DNA from 2 places in the Streptomyces sp. GMY02 genome. Region 1 is predicted to be linked to the other one. Evidence: riboswitches for the same ligand, from Rfam matches in the RefSeq annotation. Region 1 holds a riboswitch; the other holds the start of a gene.
The links. Region 1 has a riboswitch for glycine ahead of gcvT (glycine cleavage system aminomethyltransferase GcvT). Riboswitches for the same ligand answer to the same signal wherever they lie in the genome.

Region 1 (5,705 bases):
TCAGATCCGTACCGGCGTCGAAGGCGATCTCGTGCATACCGAGCACACTCAGCCTGCCACTGCTGCGGATACGTTCCGCCTCTTCGTCCGCGTGCTCCACGTCGACCGTGCGGGGCGAGTTGCCCTCCAGGCCGAGCAGGACGGCCTTGGGGGTGCCGTGGCCGTGGCCGGTCGCGCCGAGCGAACCGTACAACTCGGCACGGACCGTGGCGGTGTGGGCCAGCAGGCCCTCGTTCTTGAGGCGGCGGGCGAACATCCGGGCCGCGCGCATCGGGCCGACCGTATGGGAGCTGGACGGGCCGATACCGATCGAGAACAGGTCGAAGACCGAGATGGCCACGGTGGTGACTCCTTGCTGGCTGGTGGACGCCGCTGTCCGCCGGGGTGGGGCGGAGCCGACGGGTACGTGCCGACGGGGGACCGATGCGTACAGACGGGCACTTACGGTCATGTCCATACGGTCCATACGGTCCGGGGCACCGCGCGGCACGGTTCAGTGTGCGCGGTGCCCCGTGAACCCGGGCCGTACGGGTGACGTCGGATCCGGGTACAGCGGTGTAGCGGTAAGGCGGTAGTGCGGTGCAGCGGTGCGGCAGTCGTACGAGCCGGGGCCGAGCGGCTTTACGCGGTTACTTCAGGCCCGGGTACAGCGGGTGCTTCACTGCCAGCGCGGAGACCCGCCCCGCCAGCTCCGCCCGGTCGAACGACGGCTTCAGCGCCGCCGCGATGATCTCCGCGACCTCGGTGAAGTCCTCGGCGGTGAAGCCGCGGGTGGCGAGCGCCGGGGTGCCGATCCGCAGACCCGAGGTGACCATCGGCGGGCGCGGATCGTTCGGGACGGCATTGCGGTTGACCGTGATGCCGATCTCGTGCAGCCGGTCCTCCGCCTGCTGCCCGTCCAGCTCCGAGTCACGCAGATCGACCAGGACGAGATGGACATCCGTACCACCGGACAGTACGGACACGCCCGCCTCGGCCACATCCGGCTGCGCCAGCCGCTCCGCGAGGATCCCGGCGCCGTCCAGGGTGCGCTGCTGGCGCTCCTTGAACTCCTCCGTCGCCGCGACCTTGAAGGCGACCGCCTTGGCCGCGATGACATGCTCCAGCGGACCGCCCTGCTGACCGGGGAAGACCGCGGAGTTGATCTTCTTCGCCAGTTCCTTCGTACTGAGGATCACACCGCCGCGCGGGCCGCCCAGGGTCTTGTGGGTGGTCGTGGTCACGACATGGGCATGCGGCACCGGGTTGGGGTGCAGCCCCGCCGCGACCAGCCCCGCGAAGTGCGCCATGTCGACCATCAGATACGCGCCGACCTCGTCCGCGATCCGGCGGAAGCCCGCGAAGTCGAGCTGGCGGGGGTACGCGGACCAGCCGGCCACGATCAGCTTGGGACGGGACTCCTTGGCGAGCCGCTCGACCTCGGCCATGTCGATCCGGCCGGTCTCGTCGTCGACGTGGTAGGCGACGACGTTGTAGAGCTTGCCGGAGAAGTTGATCTTCATGCCATGGGTGAGATGCCCGCCGTGCGCGAGGTTCAGGCCCATGATCGTGTCGCCGGGGGAGAGCAGCGCGAACATCGCCGCCGCGTTCGCCTGGGCCCCCGAGTGCGGCTGTACGTTCGCGTGCTCCGCGCCGAACAGCGCCTTCACCCGGTCGATGGCGATCTGCTCGATCACATCGACATGCTCACAGCCGCCGTAGTAGCGGCGCCCGGGGTAGCCCTCGGCGTACTTGTTGGTCAGCACCGTGCCCTGCGCCTCCATGACCGCCACGGGAGCGAAGTTCTCCGAGGCGATCATTTCGAGCGTGGACTGCTGACGGTGGAGTTCGGCGTCGACGGCGGCGGCGACGTCCGGGTCGAGCTCATGGAGCGAGGAGTTCAGAAGCGACTTCGAAGACATCACAGTCCCTGGGGTCTCGGTGGCCGGAACGCGTCAGTTGCCGGAAAAGTCTTGGTACTCGTCGGCGGTGAGCAGCTCGTCCGGCTCCTCGGCGACACGTACCTTGAACAGCCAGCCGCCTTCGTACGGAGCCGAGTTCACCAGCGAGGGGTCGTCCACCACGTCCTGGTTCGTCTCGACGACCTCGCCGGTCACCGGGGCGTACAGATCGCTGACCGACTTGGTCGACTCCAGTTCGCCGCAGGACTCGCCCGCGGTCACCGTCTCACCGACCTCCGGGAGCTGGGCGAACACCACATCGCCGAGAGCGTTCGCGGCGAACTCGGTGATCCCGACTGTCGCCACACCGTCCTCGGGGATCGACAGCCACTCGTGCTCCTTGGTGTAACGGAGCTGCTGGGGGTTGCTCATGACCTGAATTCTCCTGTACGCGGGGGAGTGGTGCGGAACGGCTGTCTTACGGAGCGAGACGGAGCGAGATACGAGAAGCCGGCCGGAGCCGGAACCGAATGGCACCGGGACGGCATCCCTGTGGAACGAAGGCGGAACGGGGGTGGCGCTGATGATGTCCGTATCACTTCTGGCGTTTGTAGAAGGGCAGCGCCACGACTTCGTACGGCTCCTGCGAGCCGCGGATGTCGACCGTGACACCGGGCGTGCCGGGCGCCGCATGCGAGGCGTCGACGTACGCCATGGCGACCGGCCTGCCCAGGGTGGGGGAGGGCGCTCCCGAGGTGACCTCGCCGACGGGGGTCCCGTCGGCGACGACCCGGTAGCCGGCCCGGGGGACCCGGCGGCCCTCGGCGATCAGGCCGACGAGCTTGCGGGGCGGGGCGCCCGCGGCGCGCTCGGCCGCCGCCTCCAGGACCTCGCGGCCGACGAAGGCGCCGCCGTTCGAGGTCTTGTCGAACTTCACGACCCGGCCGAGACCCGCGTCGAAGGGGGTGAGGGCGGTGCTCAGCTCGTTCCCGTACAGCGGCATCCCGGCCTCCAGCCGGAGCGTGTCGCGGCAGGAGAGACCGCAGGGCACCAGGCCCGCTCCCTCGCCCGCCTCGGTCAGCGACCGCCACAGGCCCTCGGCGTACCGGGGCTCGACGAACAGCTCGAAACCGTCCTCGCCGGTGTAGCCCGTACGGGCGATCAGCGCCGGGACCCCGGCCACCGTGCCCGGCAGACCGGCGTAGTACTTGAGGCCGTTGAGGTCGGCGTCGGTGAGCTTGCCGAGGATGCCCGGGGACTGCGGACCCTGGATCGCCAGCAGGGCGTACGCGTCGCGGTCGTCGCGGACCTCGGCGTCGAATCCGGCGGCGCGCGCGGTCAGCGCGTCGAGTACCGTCTGCGCGTTGGAGGCGTTGGCGACGACCATGTACGTGTCCTCACCGAGGCGGTACACGATCAGGTCGTCCAGGATGCCGCCGTCCTCCTGGCAGATCATGGTGTAGCGGGCGCGGCCCACGGCGACGGAGCCGATGTTGCCGACCAGCGCGTAGTCGAGCAGCGCGCCGGCCGCGGGGCCGGAGACGGTGATCTCGCCCATGTGGGAGAGGTCGAAGAGCCCGGCCCTGGTCCGTACGGCGGTGTGCTCGTCGCGCTCGCTGCCGTACCGCAGCGGCATGTCCCAGCCCGCGAAGTCGGTCATGGTCGCGCCGAGGGCGCGGTGCACCGCGTCGAGGGCGGTCTTACGGGGGGTGCTGCTCGGGGGGGCGTGGTTCATCGCGATGGCTCCCAGGGCATGACGGCGAGGACGGTCCTCCCCATCTGTCATCGGAACCTGAGAGGTTCACCACGACCACCCGTACCAGGGGTCATGACTTGCACCTTGGGTGGAGCCGCAGAGCTGCGGCCCGCTTTTCAGATCTGCCTCATCCACGCGGTACGGGGCCTGAGAGATTCAAGGGAGGAACTTGCTCCTTCGGCGCCCGGCGCACTGAGTGACCGGGACTCTCCCGCGCGGATTCAAACGGCCGGTATGCAGTTGGCGGGCACATCATCGCACGCATCCGGGTGGACCGGGGCGGCAGGACCGCATTGCGCCGTCCGGCGTGAAAAGCTTGTGGCGCATTACCATTTCTTTACACTTTGTGGGCAGGCCCTAGCTGAGCTGACGCCGACTGATCGACAGGGGGGACGGCGATGATGTCGCAGGGGTCCGGAGCGTATGCGACGACCGCGGGGGTGCCGGCGCAGCAGGGGGTGTCCGACCGGGACGCGGTCGCGCGGCCCGTCGCGGTGGTACGGGACCTGCGGGGGCGCGGTGGCCGGCTGCCCGGCGCCCTGGCCTTCGGCGCGGGCGATCTGGTGGTGGTCTCGGGACTGCCCGGCAGTGGCAAGTCGACCTTGATCCGGCGGGCCGCCGAGGCCGGCGGGATCGACTCCCAGGACGCCAGGGACCGCTGGGAGCGCCGGCTGCCGGCCGCGCTCCCCTATGCCGTCTACCGCCCGCTCGTCCGGATGGCGCATTACGCGGGGCTGTGGCGTGCGCTCGGCTCCGGCGAGAGCGTCGTCGTGCACGACTGCGGTACGCAGAGATGGGTACGCCGCTGGCTCGCCCGCGAGGCCCGCAGACGTGGCCGCCGGCTCCATCTCGTACTGCTGGACGTACCGCCGGAGGTGGCGCGCGAGGGGCAGCGGGAGCGCGGCCGGGGCGTCTCGGGCTACGCGTTCGCCCGTCACCGCCGGGCAGTACGGCGGCTGCTGGCCGCCGCCGAGTCGGGCCGGCTGCCCCGGGGCTGTGCCACGGCGGTGCTCCTGGACCGGACCGCGGCCGGTGCCCTCGACCGGATCGCCTTTCTGGAGAAGCCGGGGCGGGAGGCCGGTCGCTGATCCGTGGACGGACGGGGACGCGCCGCCGCCTGCGGCATTAGGGTGCTGCCGCAGGTACGAGCACGGAGGAAGTGACAGTGAACACAGCATGGCCGGGCAATGAGCTGGAAGAGGTGCTCGCCGCCTCGCTCGGCAGCCAGGGAGCGGGCGGCCGGCTGGTGGAGGTGCTCGGGCGCAGCGAGGTGTGGGTGCCGCTGCCCAACGGCGGCGGTCCGGACAGCCCCGCCCTCGATCTGCCGACCCTGGAGATCGAGGGCGCTCCGTACGTTCCGGTCTTCAGCTCCCAGGGGCAGTTCGTCCAGTGCGTCGGCGCCCATATGCCCTTCACGATCGCACCCGCGCGCGAGTTCGCCCGGGGTCTGCCCCCGCAGCTCGGTATAGCGGTCAATCCCGGCGGCATGGTCGGGATGCCGTTGCCGCCGCCCGCCGTCGCCGAGCTGTGCCGGTCGGGGCGCAGCCCGCTGGACGGGCCGGCCACCGGCGGCCGGGTCAGGCTCTTCGAGCCGGACTGGCAGGAGGACCCGGTCGACTTCCTGGCCGCCGCGGGGAGCGAGTTCGAGACATCAGGGGTGGTGCTCTCGGCCCGCCGCGCGCTCGCCAGCGTCGAGGGGGATTCGCCGGCGCTCTTCATCGGCGTACAGCTCTCGTCCTGGGATGCGGCCGACCGGAACGCGCCCCTGGACGCGCTCGGGCGCGCGCTGGGGCGCGTGGCGGTGGGCTGGCCGGTCAACCTCATCCTGCTGGATGTGGCCCAGGACCCGGTCGGTGACTATCTACTCGCGAAGGTACGGCCCTTCTACCAAAGGGCGTAGCCACGGGTACGCCGGGCCGCCGCGGATAGGCCCGGCCTTCGCGGGTACGACAGCGGGGGAGAGCGGCTCGCCGTACGCGGCCCGGCACACCGGATGCCGGTGTCGGAGCGGCCGCCCAGGACCTGCCTGTTGGGCCGGGCGAGCCCGGCAGGGCCCGAAAGGCAGGGCC
Region 2 (5,705 bases), 4.8 Mb from region 1:
CGGCGTATCTGGTGCCGCGCTTCTCGCTCTACCGCGCGGTGAGCGAGCAGGTCATGGAGCTGCTCGCGGGGCTCTCCCCGCTGGTGGAGCCGCTGAGCCTGGACGAGGCCTTCGTGGACCTGGAGGCGGGCGGCTCGGCCCATGACACGGCGTCGGCGCGGGCGGCCGGTGAGCGGCTGCGGGCGGACATCAGGGCGGTCACCGGGCTGACCGGCTCGGTGGGGCTCGCCGGTTCCAAGATGCTCGCGAAGATCGGCTCGGAGCAGGCCAAGCCCGACGGGCTGGTCGTGATCGAGCCCGGCACGGAGCGGGAGCTGCTGGGGCCGATGCCGGTGCGGACGCTGCCCGGCGTCGGGCCCGCGACCGGGGAGCATCTGCGCCGGGCCGGGATGACCACGGTCGCCGAGCTGGCCGAGGCGGGCGAGGACGAGCTCGTACGGCTGCTGGGAAAGGCGCACGGCGCCTCGCTGTACCGGATGGCGCTGGGGCACGACGACCGGCCCGTGGTGTCGGAGCGGGAGACCAAGTCCGTGTCGGTCGAGGACACCTTCGATGTCGATCTGCACGATCGGGTACGGGTGCGGACGGAGGTGGACCGGCTCGCGGACCGGTGCGTGGAGCGGCTGCGGGCGGGCGGGCACTCCGGGCGGACTGTGGTGCTGAAGGTGCGGCGGTACGACTTCTCGACGCTCACCCGGTCGGAGACGCTGCGCGGGCCCACGGACGATCCGGGAGTGGTGCGGGAGGCGGCGGGGCGGCTGCTGGAGTCGGTGGACACGACGGGCGGGGTGCGGCTGCTGGGGGTAGGGGTGACGGGGCTCGCGGACTTCACGCAGGAGGACCTGTTCGCGCAGGCCGCGGCCGAACGCCCCGTACCGGCACCCGCCGCACCCGAGCCCGAGGCCGCACCGGCGCGGCCCGCCGGGAGCCCCCAGGAGCCGGAGGCGCCCGCCGAGCGGCGCTTCCCGGCCGGCCACGATGTCCGGCACACCGAGTACGGGGCGGGCTGGGTGCAGGGCAGCGGGCTGCGGCGGGTGACCGTACGGTTCGAGGAGCCCGGGTCCGCGCCGGGGCGGGTGCGGACCTTCTGGGTCGACGACCCCGATCTGACGCTCTCCGAGCCGCTGCCCCTGGTGCCCCCGGCGGAGACCGACCCCGGTCAGTCGTCCTGGCCCGCGACCCGGCCGAAGTCCCGTTCGGAGTCCCGGTCGGACAGGGAGGCGGACCCTTCCGGCGGCTCGGGCTCCGGATCGGGGAGGGCGATGCCGTAGTGGTGGTAGAGCTGGAGCTCCTGCTCCGGCGAGAGATGGCGGCCGACGCCGAAATCGGGGGCGTCCTTGATCAGCGCGCGCTCGAAGGGGACCTGGAGCGCGTCATCCACCAGAGTGCTGGGGGCGAGCGGGACAAAGGCATCACGGCTGAACAGCCCGGTGCGGACCGCGGCCCACTCCGGGATTCCGGTGGCGTCGTCGAGATACACCTCGTCCACCGTGCCGAGCCGGTGGCCGTTGCGGTCGAACGCCTTGCGGCCTATCAGGCTGCGCGGATCGATATCAGTCTCCACGGTCCCTCCAACGGGTCGCACATGCTCGTATCACTACAAAAATGCAGATCCGGGGTGTCGGCCACTCGAACGTCACGCTCAAGTCCTCGCTGGTACGCTGGCAGCGGCTGCTGACCCCGTGCGGGAGAGTCCTCCGGTGAGAAGTCCGGAGGCGCCGAAGGAGCAAATCCTCCCCGGAATCTCTCAGGCCCCCGTACCGCACGGACGAGGTCACTCTGGAAAGCAGGGCGGGCGTCGGACGGCATCCGCTCTCACCGACGGTGAAAGCCGGCCCGTCTGAGACGGACCGGTGAAGCTCTCAGGTCGAGATGACAGAGGGGGAGGCCGTCCGGGCACCCGTGCCGTGGTGCCCCTCGCAGGTCGTGTCAGACCAGGAGGCCTCCCAATGACCGCCCACCGCATACCCCTCGCCCAGTTGGAGCGCGGCACCCCCTTCGAACAGCGCCACATCGGGCCCGACACGGGGGCGCAGGCGAAGATGCTGGCGCAGGTCGGCTACGGCTCGCTCGACGAGCTGACCGCCGCCGCGGTGCCCGAGGTGATCAGGAGCACGGAGGCGCTGGATCTGCCCGGCGCGCGCACCGAGGCCGAGGTCCTGGCCGAGCTGCGGTCCCTCGCCTCGCGCAATCAGGTGCTGGCGCCGATGATCGGCCTCGGCTACTACGGCACGTTCACCCCGCCGGTGATCCTGCGCAACGTCATGGAGAACCCGGCCTGGTACACCGCGTACACGCCGTACCAGCCGGAGATCTCCCAGGGGCGCCTCGAAGCGCTGCTCAACTTCCAGACCGTCGTGGCCGACCTGACCGGCCTGCCCACCTCGGGCGCCTCCCTGCTCGACGAGGGCACCGCCGCCGCCGAGGCGATGGCGCTCTCCCGCCGGGTCGGCAAGGTCAAGGGCGGGGTCTTCCTGGTGGACGCCGACGCGCTGCCGCAGACCATCGCCGTGATCCGGACCCGCGCGGAGCCGAGCCGGTGTCGATGTGGTGGTCGCCGATCTGAGCGACGGCATACCGGACGGGATCGCCGAGCGCGGGGTCTTCGGGGTGCTGCTCCAGTACCCGGGCGCCTCCGGTGCCGTACGGGACATCAGGCCCGTCGTCGAGCAGGCGCACGGCCTCGGCGCGATCGTCACGGTCGCCGCCGATCTGCTCGCGCTGACCCTCCTCACCTCACCCGGCGAGCTGGGCGCGGACATCGCGGTCGGCACCAGCCAGCGGTTCGGGGTGCCGATGGGCTTCGGCGGGCCGCACGCCGGGTTCATGGCCGTACGGGAGAAGTTCGCGCGCAGCCTGCCGGGCCGGCTCGTCGGGGTCTCCGTGGACGCCGACGGGAACAAGGCGTACCGGCTGGCGCTCCAGACCCGCGAGCAGCACATCCGCCGCGAGAAGGCCACCAGCAACATCTGCACCGCTCAGGTGCTGCTCGCCGTGATGGCGGGGATGTACGCGGTCTACCACGGCCCGGACGGGCTGCGCGGGATCGCCCTGCGCACCCACCGGTACGCGGCGATCCTGGCCGCCGGGCTGCGTGCGGGCGGGGTGGAGCCCGTGCACGGCGCGTACTTCGACACCCTGACCGTCCGGGTGCCGGGGCGTGCCGCCGAGGTGGTCGCCGCCGCCCGTGAGGACGGCGTCAACCTGCGCCTCGTCGACGCGGACACCGTCTCCGTCGCCTGTGACGAGACCACCGGCCGCGCCCAGGTGACCGCCGTATGGACCGCCTTCGGTGTCACGGGCGATCTCGACGCACTGGACGAGGCCGCCCGCGACTCCGGCGCCCTGCCCGCGGCGCTGCTGCGCACCGACGACTATCTGACGCACCCGGTCTTCCACCAGCACCGCTCGGAGACGGCGATGCTGCGCTATCTGCGCCGGCTCGCCGACCGTGACTACGCGCTGGACCGCGGCATGATCCCGCTCGGCTCCTGCACCATGAAGCTCAACGCGACCACCGAGATGGAGCCGGTCACCTGGCCCGAGTTCGGGGCGCTGCACCCCTTCGCGCCGGCCGAGCAGGCGCAGGGCTATCTCAACCTGATCCGGGAGCTGGAGGAGCGGCTCGCCGAGGTCACCGGCTATGACGCGGTGTCCCTCCAGCCCAACGCCGGTTCGCAGGGCGAGCTGGCCGGGCTGCTGGCCGTACGGGCGTACCACCGGGCCAACGGCGACACGGACCGTACCGTCTGTCTGATCCCGTCCTCCGCGCACGGCACGAACGCGGCGAGCGCGGTGATGGCCGGGATGAAGGTCGTTGTCGTCAAGACCCGTGAGGACGGCGACGTCGACGTCGAGGACCTGCACGCCAAGATCGCGCAGTACGGCTCCGAACTGGCCGTCCTGATGGTCACCTACCCGTCCACGCACGGGGTGTTCGAGGAGCACATCGGCGACATCTGCGCGGCCGTGCACGACGCGGGCGGCCAGGTGTACGTCGACGGCGCGAACCTCAACGCGCTGGTGGGGCTGGCCAAGCCGGGCCGGTTCGGCTCGGACGTGTCCCATCTCAATCTGCACAAGACCTTCTGCATCCCGCACGGCGGCGGCGGCCCGGGTGTCGGTCCCGTCGGGGTACGGGCGCACCTCGCCCCGTATCTGCCCAACCACCCGCTCCAGCCCGCGGCGGGACCCGCGACGGGCGTCGGGCCGATCTCGGCGGCGCCGTGGGGCTCGGCCGGCATTCTGCCGATCTCCTGGGCGTACGTACGGCTGATGGGCGGCGAAGGGCTGAAGCGCGCGACCCAGGTCGCCGTGCTCGCCGCCAACTACATCGCCAAGCGCCTTGAGCCGCACTACCCGGTGCTCTACACGGGGCCCAACGGGCTGGTGGCGCACGAGTGCATCGTGGATCTGCGGCCGCTGTCCAAGGCCACCGGGGTGAGCGTCGACGACATCGCCAAGCGTCTGATCGACTACGGCTTCCACGCGCCGACGATGTCGTTCCCGGTGGCCGGCACGCTGATGATCGAGCCCACCGAGAGCGAGGACCTGAACGAGATCGACCGCTTCTGCGAGGCGATGATCGCCATTCGTCAGGAGATCGAGCGGGTCGCGTCGGGCGAGTGGCCCGCGGACGACAATCCGCTGCGCAACGCTCCGCACACGGCGGCCACGCTGGGCGGCGAGTGGGCGCACCCGTACAGCCGCGCCGAGGCGGTCTTCCCGGCCGGGGTGTCGGCCGCGGACAAGTACTGGCCGCCGGTCCGCCGTATCGACGGTGCGTACGGCGACCGCAATCTGGTCTGCTCCTGCCCGCCGTTGGACTCGTACGACCACTGACGGACACGGGACCGGACTCGTAAGGTTCTAAGGTTCGTAGGGCCACTGCCTGGCGGCAGGGGGCACGGCGCGCGTCGGGGCCGGTGCGGAGGAAGCTCTCCGGGCCGGCCCCAGTCAGTTCCGGCGGCCCCCCGGGACCGCCGACGGCATCAGGCCGCCGTCACCACCTGGTCGGTGCCCAGCGGGCGGTGCGGGTCGATGATCTTTCCGTCCGGCAGCAGTTCACCGGTGTCCTCGAAGAGCAGGACGCCATTGCACAGCAGACTCCAGCCCTGCTCCGGGTGGTGTGCCATCAGTCGTGCGGCGTCGCGGGCGGCGGAGTCGGCTGTCGGGCAGGCTGGTTGATGCTGGCACATGGGCGAGTTCTTTCGCTGTGTCGTGGTGAGAGTCCTGCGGCTCGATGTGGTCAAGGCCGCCCCCCGTATCTGTTTGGTCCAGTCCTAGTGTTGCCCTACGGATGGTAATCCGCAGGGATTTCGCGGCAGCGCTTCCTTTTGCTTAAGGACGTGTCACCCGCCCGGACGGTTCAGTTCAACTGGACTGTCCTTCCGGGTGGTTCAGGGTGACCTGAGAGGACTACTCCGCATGGGCAAAAGGGTGCCCCGCGGCCTGAGTGACCGCGGGGCACGGAAGGGGTACGGAAGAAGGCGCGACAGTGAAAGGCCCGAACCGCCGGAGGCGCTTCAGGCCGTCGTGCTCAGCAGCGGAGCGGGAGCGAGCCGCAGTCCGATCCTGGGCAGCAACTCGGCCACCCGGTGCGGACGGTGGGCCGCGAAGCCCGGTGGCGCGGGTGCGAGCGGCACCAGGATGTCGGCGGGCTCGGGCGCCCCCGTGGAGGCGTCGGCCTCCGTGTCCCCGTGCAG

Region 2: it holds a riboswitch for glycine, as region 1 does, so the genes downstream of both, gcvP (aminomethyl-transferring glycine dehydrogenase) here and gcvT (glycine cleavage system aminomethyltransferase GcvT) in region 1, are expected to answer to the same signal.

Annotation. Positions count from the first base shown of each region.
Region 1 is NZ_CP077658.1:2,383,157-2,388,861, reverse strand. It holds gene KQY30_RS09905 (L-serine ammonia-lyase) at 1-340, opposite strand, end outside; gene glyA (serine hydroxymethyltransferase) at 630-1,901, opposite strand; gene gcvH (glycine cleavage system protein GcvH) at 1,935-2,312, opposite strand; gene gcvT (glycine cleavage system aminomethyltransferase GcvT) at 2,476-3,615, opposite strand; glycine riboswitch at 3,763-3,860, opposite strand; gene KQY30_RS09885 (AAA family ATPase) at 4,035-4,724, shown strand; gene KQY30_RS09880 (enhanced serine sensitivity protein SseB) at 4,802-5,536, shown strand.
Region 2 is NZ_CP077658.1:7,205,587-7,211,291, forward strand. It holds gene KQY30_RS30680 (DNA polymerase IV) at 1-1,271, shown strand, start outside; gene KQY30_RS30685 (PRC-barrel domain-containing protein) at 1,160-1,564, opposite strand; glycine riboswitch at 1,676-1,773, shown strand; partial or broken gene gcvP (aminomethyl-transferring glycine dehydrogenase) at 1,950-4,842, shown strand; gene KQY30_RS30695 (DUF5999 family protein) at 4,992-5,198, opposite strand; gene KQY30_RS30700 (hypothetical protein) at 5,526-5,705, opposite strand, start outside.